One region of the Streptomyces sp. NPDC049627 genome, then DNA from elsewhere that is predicted to be linked to it. Evidence: riboswitches for the same ligand, from Rfam matches in the RefSeq annotation. Region 1 holds a riboswitch; the other holds the start of a gene.
The links. Region 1 has a riboswitch for glycine ahead of gcvP (aminomethyl-transferring glycine dehydrogenase). Riboswitches for the same ligand answer to the same signal wherever they lie in the genome.

Region 1 (4,914 bases):
CGAGCGGCGGTGGGTTGCGGGGCATGACGTTCGGCACGTCGAGTACGGGCATGGGTGGGTGCAGGGGAGTGGGCTTGGGCGGGTGACTGTGCGGTTCGAGACGCCTGGGTCGGAGCCGGGGCGGGTGCGGACGTTTCGGGTGGACGATCCGGGGTTGGAGGGGGCGGATCCGTTGCCGTTGGTGGCGGGGAGGTCCGAAGGGGCTGTTACTGGGGCTGGTGGGGCTGGGGTTAGTGATGCCGGTGAGGCGGAAGTCGGTCTGACGGAGGCGAAGGGCGGGGGCTTGGGGGAGGCGCCTGCGGTGTCTGGGTAGGGCGCGTGGGTGTGCCGGCGCTGTGGCTCGCCCGGCGTTGGGGAGAGCCCAGGCTGGGTTCGCTCGCCCGCGCTGGCGGGGTGCCGCTGCGCCCACCCGTGCCGCCCCAGCGGCACGACTGCCTGCAGCTACGGGTGCCGCGTGGCTGGTGGCCCGGCGGACTGCAGCTACCGAGGGTGCCGTGTGGCTGGTGGCCTGGCGGGCTGCAGCTACCGAGGGTGCCGTGTGGCTGGTGGCCTGGCGGGCTGTGGCTGCTTGGAGAGGGTGCCGTGTGGCTGGTGGCGGCTGGCTGCAGCTGCGTGGCGTGCGGGATGCCGTGCGTGAGAGACGAGCGGAGGTCTGTTGGGGGCGTCGGTCGGCGGTGGGGTGGACGCAGCTCTGTGGGGTGAAGTCGGTGGGTGTCGGCTTGGTGGAGCTGCGTCGGGTGGGCGGTGTCCCCGATGGGGGTGTGTTGCCGCGCCGGGGAGCGGACGTCGGCTGTGGGGGGTCGTAAGTCGGGGGGCGTTGGCCGTCGTCAGCGGTGGGAGTGTGGGTGCGGGGCCTGGGGGCCCTTGTCGTTCGGGGTCTCCGTGCCGGCCAGTTTGCCGAAGTCCCGGTCGGGGAGTGGAGGGGGAGCGGCCACGTCCAGGCCGTAGTGGTGGTAGAGCTGGAGCTCCTGTTCGGGAGAGAGGTGGCGGCCTACGCCGAAGTCGGGGGCGTCCTTGATCAGGGCGCGGTCGAAGGGGACGTGGAGGCTGCCCTCCACCAGTTCGCTGGGCTCCAGGGGGACGAAGGCGTCCCGGGAGAAGAGGCCGGTGCGTATCGCGGCCCATTCCGGCACTCCGGTCGCGTCGTCGAGGTAGACCTCGTCGATGGTGCCGATCTTGGTGCCGTTGCGGTCGAAGGCCTTGCGGCCGATCAGGTTGCGCGGATCGATGTCGGTCTGCACGGGCCCTCCACTTGGTCGCAACTCGTCCGTAAGCACTACGAAAAGGCACATTCGGATGTGCGGCCACTCGAAAGACCGTGCGTTGACCCCGCTGGTAGTCTTGCTAGCGGCTGCTGACCCCGTGCGGGAGAGTCCTCCGGACACCATCGGAGGCGCCGAAGGAGCAAATCCTCCCCGGAATCTCTCAGGCCCACGTACCGCACGGACGAGGTCACTCTGGAAAGCAGGGCGGGTGTCGACGGCTTCCGCTCTCACCGACGGTGAAAGCCGGTGACCCTCAGGTGACCCGGTGAAGCTCTCAGGTTGAGATGACAGAGGGGGAGGCCGTCCGGGTACCCGCGCCGTGGTGCCCCTCGAAGGTCGCGTCAGACCAGGAGGCCTCCGCAATGACCGCCCATCGCATTCCGCTCTCCGAGCTCGAACAGGGCATCCCTTTCGAGCAGCGTCATATCGGCCCTGATCATGAGGCCCGGGCCAAGATGCTCGCCCAGGTCGGATACGGCTCGCTCGACGAGCTCACCGCCGCCGCGGTGCCGGATGTGATCAAGAACGCCGACTCGCTGGATCTGCCCGGGGCACGTACCGAGGCCGAGGTGCTCGCCGAGCTGCGGGCGCTCGCCGATCGCAATCAGGTGCTGGGCTCGATGATCGGACTCGGGTACTACGGGACCTTCACTCCGCCGGTGATCCTGCGGAATGTCATGGAGAACCCCGCCTGGTACACCGCCTACACGCCGTACCAGCCCGAGATCTCGCAGGGGCGACTCGAGGCGCTGCTGAACTTCCAGACGATGGTGGCCGAGCTCACCGGCCTGCCCACCTCCGGTGCCTCCCTGCTCGACGAGGGGACCGCCGCCGCCGAGGCCATGGCCCTGTCCCGGCGCATGGGGAAGAACAAGAGGGGGCTGTTCCTGGTCGACGCGGATGTGCTGCCGCAGACCATCGCCGTGATCGAGACCCGTGCCGAGCCCACCGGTGTGGAGGTCGTGGTCGCCGACCTCAGCGACGGCATCCCGGCCGAGATCGCCGGACGTGAGATCAACGGCGTGCTCCTCCAGTACCCGGGTGCCTCCGGCGTCGTACGGGACATCAAGCCCGTGATCGAGCAGGCCCATGAGCTCGGTGCCCTCGTCACCGTCGCCGCCGATCTGCTCGCGCTCACGCTGCTGAAGTCGCCCGGGGAGCTCGGCGCGGACATCGCGGTCGGGACGACCCAGCGGTTCGGTGTGCCGATGGGCTTCGGCGGGCCGCACGCCGGCTACATGGCCGTACACGAGAAGTTCGCGCGCAGCCTGCCCGGGCGGCTCGTCGGGGTGTCCGTGGACGCCGACGGGAACAAGGCCTACCGGCTCGCTCTGCAGACGCGTGAGCAGCACATCCGACGCGAGAAGGCGACCAGCAACATCTGCACCGCTCAGGTGCTGCTCGCCGTGATGGCGGGGATGTACGCCGTCTATCACGGGCCCGAGGGGCTGAAGGGCATCGCCCGGCGGACCCACCGGTACGCCACGATCCTGGCCGCGGGGCTCACGGCCGGCGGGGTCGAGGTCGTGCACGGTTCCTATTTCGACACGCTGACCGTGCGCGTGCCCGCGAAGGCCGCCGAGGTCGTCGAAGCGGCCCGGCAGAACGGCGTCAACCTGCGGCTCGTCGACGCCGACCACGTGTCGGTCGCCTGCGACGAGACCACCACGCGGACCCAGCTGGTCGCCGTATGGACGGCCTTCGGGGTCGAGGGGGACGTCGAGGCGCTGGACGACCGGACCGAGGACGCGCTTTCGGACGGGCTGCTGCGCACCGACGAGTACCTCACGCACCCCGTCTTCCACCAGTACCGCTCCGAGACGGCGATGCTGCGCTACCTGCGCAAGCTCGCCGACCGGGACTACGCGCTGGACCGCGGCATGATCCCGCTGGGTTCCTGCACGATGAAGCTCAACGCGACCACCGAGATGGAGCCGGTCACCTGGCCGGAGTTCGGGCAGCTGCACCCCTTCGCGCCGGCCGAGCAGGCGCAGGGCTATCTGACGCTCATCCGCGAGCTGGAGGAACGTCTCGCCGAGGTCACCGGCTACGACAAGGTGTCGCTGCAGCCCAACGCCGGTTCGCAGGGCGAGCTGGCCGGGCTGCTCGCCGTACGCGGGTATCACCGGGCCAACGGTGACGAGCAGCGGACCGTGTGTCTGATTCCGTCGTCGGCGCACGGGACCAACGCCGCCAGCGCCGTGATGGCCGGCATGAAGGTCGTCGTCGTGAAGACCGCCGAGGACGGCGAGGTCGACGTCGAGGACCTGCGGGCGAAGATCGAGCAGTACCGTGACGAGCTGGCGGTGCTGATGATCACGTACCCGTCGACGCACGGTGTGTTCGAGGAGCACGTCGGCGATGTCTGTGCCCAGGTGCACGAGGCCGGGGGCCAGGTGTACATCGACGGGGCCAACCTCAACGCCCTGGTGGGCCTTGCCAAGCCGGGGCACTTCGGCGGTGACGTCTCCCACCTGAATCTGCACAAGACGTTCTGCATTCCGCATGGCGGTGGCGGTCCGGGCGTCGGGCCCGTGGGTGTGCGCGCACACCTGGCGCCGTACCTGCCCAACCACCCGCTGCAGCCCGCCGCCGGGCCGGAGACGGGCGTCGGGCCGATCTCGGCCGCCCCCTGGGGTTCCGCCGGGATCCTGCCGATCTCGTGGGCGTACGTCCGGCTCATGGGCGGCGAGGGGCTCAAGCGGGCCACGCAGGTGGCGGTGCTGTCCGCCAACTACGTCGCCAAGCGGCTGGAGCCGCACTACCCGGTGCTGTACACCGGGCCGGGTGGGCTCGTCGCGCACGAGTGCATCATCGACCTGCGGCCGCTGACCAAGGCGACCGGGGTGAGCGTCGACGACGTGGCCAAGCGGCTCATCGACTACGGGTTCCACGCGCCGACGATGTCGTTCCCGGTGGCCGGGACGCTGATGATCGAACCGACCGAGTCCGAGGACCTGGCCGAACTCGACCGGTTCTGCGACGCGATGATCGCCATTCGTGCCGAGATCGAGAAGGTCGGGTCGGGCGAGTGGCCCGCCGACGACAACCCGCTGCGGAACGCTCCGCACACCGCCGGCGCGCTGGGCGGGGAATGGGAGCACGCGTACAGCCGTGAGGAGGCCGTGTTCCCGGCCGGGGTGTCGACCGCCGACAAGTACTGGCCGCCGGTGCGCCGGATCGACCAGGCCTTCGGCGACCGCAACCTCGTGTGCTCCTGCCCGCCGCTGGATGCGTACGAGGACTGAGGGCTGAGGACTGACGACTGACCCCTCACGTGCGCGGGTTGGCCCGCCGACGTGAGTGATGGGAAAGGGCTTCGCCGCGGCCGTGTCGGCCCGGGGGAGCCCTTTCCTGTTCCCTGCGCCCGTGGGTGCCTGCACGCCCCGTGCGTCACGCCGTGGTCAGTGCCACCTCCGTCGCCTTGACCAGGGCGACCACGGGGGCTCCGGGGGACAGGGCGAGGTCGGCGGTGGCGTCCTTGGTGATGGCCGCGGTCAGGGCGCCGCCCTCCACGGCGATCTTGACGGACGCCATGGCGGCGCCCGTGGCGAGGCCCGTGACGGTGCCGGGGATCTGGTTGCGGATGGACAGGCCGTCGACCGGGGCGGTGGCCAGGGCGATCTCCGTCGCTTTGACCAGGGCGGTC
Region 2 (4,914 bases), on a different contig from region 1:
CGGGGTGCGGTGGGCGTTCTGCGCGAGCAGGGCGTAGAACTGCGGGATCTCGATGCCGGGCTCCGACAGGCGGAGCGGGCCGGCGGGCTGGCGGTCCAGGCCGGTGGCGATGCGGCGCAGGTCGAGCCAGGGGATGCCGACGCCGCCGCCCGGGGCGTGCGGGTTGAGCCAGAGGCCGTAGTGGTCCGGGTAGAGGGTGCGGGCGACGTCGACGCCGTCGACCACCTCGTAGCTGCGGTTCCAACCGCTGGCCGACAGTTCCTGGGCGGAGGTGACGCACGGGGCGTAGCCGTGGCCGTCGACCTCCATGTTTCCGTACTGGGCGTCCGGGGAGCCGGCCTGGCCGTGCCACAGCAGCATCCAGACCTGGCCGGAGGACGGGGTCGCGAGCGCGCGGAGGAGCGCCTCGTAGGCGTCGTAGCGCCCGGGCGTCACCTGGCGCAGCATGTGCTCGACCTGTCCGGTCGAGGTGGTGCCGCTCGCGCTCACCTTTACCGCCCCTTCGGGAAACATGGATTTTCGCTCCCAGCTTAGGCGCTCCGCTGGGAGAGCCGGTTGGAGCTCGGTACCTATTGTGGTCTGCGGGCCGCGGGTCGTGTGTGGCTTGTCGCGCAGTTCCCCGCGCCCCTGACGGCGTTGCCCCTCACCGGCGTCTAGAGATCCCGCTGGTAGAAAGGGCGGACCTTCTGGCGCATCCAGTCGATCACCGGGTCCTCGGCTACGTCCAACAAGACCAGGTTGACCGGCCACTGGACCGGGACGCGGCCCAGAGCACGCCCCAGGGCGTCCGTGGGGGCGGCGCGCAGGTCGCCCTCCCACTGGGAGAGCTCCACGCCTATGAACATCACGGGGGCGGCCGTCTCGATCGCTGCCAGGCAGCGGCGGGCCGTGGCGACGACGCCGGTTGCGGCGAACTCGGCCGATGCCGCCGCGAGGAAGTCGACCGGGTCGTCCTGCCAGTCGGGTTCGTAGAGCTTGACGCGGCCCCCGGAGCTGAGGCCGTCCAGCGGGGTGCGGCTCACGCGGCAGAGCTCGGCGACCGCCGCCGGGGGCAGGGGAACGCCGACCACGCCGTCCGGGTTCACGGCGATGCCCACCTGTGGGGGCAGGCCGCGGGCGAACTCCACGGCGGGGGCGACGGTGTACGCCATGTGGGAGCCGACGACCTGGCGGAACTGCTCCTCGGAGCTGAAGACCGGGACGTACGCCTGGCCCTCGATCTCCATGGTGGGCAGGTCCAGCGGGCCGCTGTGCGGGCCGCCGCCGCTGGGCAGGGGAACCCAGACGAAGCTGCGGCCCAGCACCTCGATGATCCGGCCGCCCGCCGACGGCAGGCCGAGGGAGGCCGAGAGCACCTCCTCCAGCTCGTTGCCGGGCCAGCCGCCGTGCGGGTGGAGGTGTGTCTGTGCCGGGAAGTCCGCGGGGAGATCCGCTGGGATGTCCATCTGTCTGACCGCCTGCTGTGAACCACGTCTGTGGTCCAAAAGGCTATCCGGTGTCAGGGCGGGGCAGGCCCGGGGCACGGCAAGTCCAGGGCGGGGCAGGTCCGGGGCCGGGCAGGCCCCGGGGTCGCTCAGCCCGTGAACCCGATCCGGCGCAGCACGTCCCCCGCCGGACGGTCCATCAGCACCGCCGAGCCGCAGCCCTGGGGCAGGTCGCCCTTCTCCACGGAGCGGAGCAGACGGGCGGCCGCTCTGCGGTGGCGCAGGAAGGCGTAGCGGGAGACGCCGCGGCCGCGCTCTCGCTGGCCCTCCAGGGCGGCGTCCGGGGTGACGTCGAGCAGGAGCAGGTGGAGGGCGCCGCCGCGGCGGCGGGCCTCGCGGGCCAGCCAGGCACGCACCCAGGCCTGCGTACCGCAGTCGTGCACCACGACGCCCTCGCCGGAGCGCAGGGCGCGGCGCAGTCCGGCGTAGTGCGCGAGGCGGACCAGGGGGCGGTACACGGCGTAGGGGAGGAAGCCGGGCATGCGGGCGTCCCAGTGGTCCCGGGTGTCCTGGGAGTCGATGCGGATGCCCTTCACCGTCCGCTCCATCAGCGTGGACTTGCCGCTGCCGGGCAGACCGGTGACCACGACGAGGTCTTTGGGGCCGAAGAGCAGGGCGTGCGGGCTGCGGCCGGAGCGCTCGCGCAGGTCGCGGACCACCGGCGCGGGGAGCGTGCCGCGGGCCTCGGCAGCGGGGGCCGCGGACTGCTTGGGCAGCGCGATGCCCGAGGTCGTCGCGTACGCCGTGGTGCGGTTCACCGTCATCGTCCTCCTCCGGGGTCAGGAGTCCCTTCCCCACTGAGCGTAAAGAGAAGGTAATGGAGGATCTCTCGCATTTTCGTTCGCTTACTGCCACAAGCCGGTTACAGACACGGCCCTGCCGCAGCCGCGCCCGGCATGCAATGATGTCCGCGCCAACTGCATACCGGCCGTTTGAATCCGCGCGGGAGAGTTCCCAGCAGTGCATCGCTGGGACGCCGAAGGAGCAAGTCCCTCCCTTGAATCTCTCAGGCCCCGTTACCGCGCGGGCGAGGCACATCTGAAAAGCGAGCCGCTCTCCAGTGGCTCCACCCAAGGTGCAAGCCGGATCGTCCCCGTGGCGGTCTCGGCGAACCTCTCAGGTTCCGATGACAGATGGGGAGGAACGACCTCGCCCGTCCTGCCTTGGGAGACGACCGTCCGATGAGCAGTACCCCACTCCGTCATACCGCGCTCGATGCCCTGCATCGGTCGCTCGGCGCGACGATGACCGACTTCGCCGGCTGGGACATGCCGCTGCGCTACGGCTCCGAGCGCGACGAGCACAACGCCGTGCGCACCAAGGCCGGCCTGTTCGACCTCTCGCACATGGGCGAGATCACGGTCACCGGCCCGCAGGCGGCCCCCTTCCTCAACCACGCCCTGGTCGGCAACATCGCCTCGGTCGGCGTCGGCCGCGCCCGCTACACCATGATCTGCCAGGCCGACGGCGGCATCCTCGACGACCTGATCGTCTACCGGCTCGCCGACACCGAGTACATGATCGTCGCCAACGCCTCCAACGCCCAGGTCGTGCTGGACGCGCTGACCGAGCGGGTCGCCGGCTTCGACGCCGAGGTCCGCGACGACCGGGACGCGTACGCTCTGATCGCCGTGCAGGGTCCGGAGTCCCCCGGCATCCTCGCGTCCCTCACGGACGCCGACCTCGACGGCCTGAAGTACTACGCCGGCCTGCCCGGCACCGTCGCCGGCGTGCCCGCCCTCATCGCCCGCACCGGCTACACCGGCGAGGACGGCTTCGAGCTGTTCGTGAAGCCGGAGCACGCCGTCGAGCTGTGGCAGGCGCTGACCAAGGCGGGCGAGGGCGTCGGCCTGGTCCCCTGCGGCCTGTCCTGCCGGGACACGCTGCGCCTGGAGGCGGGCATGCCGCTGTACGGGCATGAGCTGTCGACCTCCCTCACGCCCTTCGACGCCGGGCTCGGCCGGGTGGTGAAGTTCGAGAAGGAGGGCGACTTCGTCGGGCGCGAGGCGCTCACGGAGGCAGCCGCCCGCGCCTCTCAGAACCCGCCGCGCGTCCTGGTCGGCCTGGTCGCCGAGGGGCGTCGCGTCCCGCGCGCCGGGTACCCGGTCGTGGCCGGCGGCGAGGTCATCGGCGAGGTCACCTCGGGTGCGCCCTCCCCCACGCTGGGCAAGCCGATCGCCATGGCGTACGTCGACGCCGCGCACTCGGCGCCCGGCACGGCCGGGGTCGGCGTGGACATCCGCGGCAGCCACGAGCCGTACGAGGTCGTGGCGCTGCCGTTCTACAAGCGGCAGAAGTAGCGCCAGAAGCGGCAGAACGAGCGCCGGGCGGAGAGACTGGCAGCGGTCCCTGCGTGACCCTGCACACATTTCCGCTGCTCACGCACGTTTCGAGTAGTCCCCCATTCATCACCACTCCCGCGCGTACAGGAGAATTCAGGCCATGAGCAACCCCCAGCAGCTGCGCTACAGCAAGGAGCACGAGTGGCTGTCGACCGCCGAGGACGGCGTCGCGACGGTCGGCATCACCGAGTTCGCGGCCAACGCGCTCGGCGATGTCGTCTACGCCCAGCTCCCCGAGGTCGGCTCGACCGTGACCGCGGGTGACACCTGCGGCGAGCTGGAGTCGACCAAGTCGGTGTCCGACCTGTACTCCCCCGTCACCGGCGAGGTCACCGACGTCAACGAGGACGTGGTGAACGACCCGTCGCTGGTGAACTCCGCCCCGTTCGAGGGCGGCTGGCTGTTCAAGGTACGCGTCACGGAGGAGCCGGCCGACCTGCTCTCCGCCGACGAGTACGACGCCCACACCGCCGGCTGAGGAGTCGTATCCCCCTATGTCTGACAAGTCGCTTCTGAATGCGCCCCTGCACGAGCTCGACCCGGCCATCGCCGCCGCGCTCGACGCCGAGCTGGAGCGCCAGCAGTCCACCCTGGAGATGATCGCCTCCGAGAACTTCGCGCCGCTCGCGGTGATGGAGGCGCAGGGTTCGGTGCTGACGAACAAGTACGCCGAGGGTTACCCGGGCCGCCGCTACTACGGCGGCTGTGAGCACGTCGACGTCGCCGAGCAGATCGCCATCGACCGGATCAAGGAGCTGTTCGGCGCCGAGTACGCCAATGTGCAGCCCCACTCCGGCGCCTCGGCCAACCAGGCGGCCCTGTTCGCGCTGGCCCAGCCCGGCGACACCATCCTGGGTCTGGACCTGGCGCACGGCGGCCACCTCACCCACGGCATGCGGCTGAACTTCTCCGGCAAGCAGTTCAACGTGGTCGCGTACCACGTGGACGACGCCGGTCTGGTCGACATGGCCGAGGTCGAGCGCCTCGCGAAGGAGCACCGCCCGAAGGTGATCATCGCGGGGTGGTCGGCGTACCCGCGGCAGCTGGACTTCGCGGACTTCCGGCGGATCGCCGACGAGGTCGAGGCG

Region 2: linked by a shared signal. The riboswitch ahead of gcvT (glycine cleavage system aminomethyltransferase GcvT) and the one ahead of gcvP (aminomethyl-transferring glycine dehydrogenase) in region 1 are both predicted to bind glycine.

What each region holds. Positions count from the first base shown of each region.
Region 1 covers NZ_JBITLW010000011.1:366,016-370,929, reverse strand. Annotated here, with positions in the region: gene ACIBU0_RS29945 (DNA polymerase IV) at 1-313, shown strand, start outside; gene ACIBU0_RS29940 (PRC-barrel domain-containing protein) at 828-1,241, opposite strand; glycine riboswitch at 1,356-1,451, shown strand; gene gcvP (aminomethyl-transferring glycine dehydrogenase) at 1,628-4,513, shown strand; gene ACIBU0_RS29930 (molybdopterin-binding protein) at 4,659-4,914, opposite strand, start outside.
Region 2 covers NZ_JBITLW010000010.1:339,260-344,173, forward strand. Annotated here, with positions in the region: gene ACIBU0_RS27925 (enhanced serine sensitivity protein SseB C-terminal domain-containing protein) at 1-489, opposite strand, end outside; gene ACIBU0_RS27930 (enhanced serine sensitivity protein SseB) at 654-1,445, opposite strand; gene ACIBU0_RS27935 (AAA family ATPase) at 1,574-2,248, opposite strand; glycine riboswitch at 2,418-2,516, shown strand; gene gcvT (glycine cleavage system aminomethyltransferase GcvT) at 2,666-3,784, shown strand; gene gcvH (glycine cleavage system protein GcvH) at 3,927-4,304, shown strand; gene glyA (serine hydroxymethyltransferase) at 4,321-4,914, shown strand, end outside.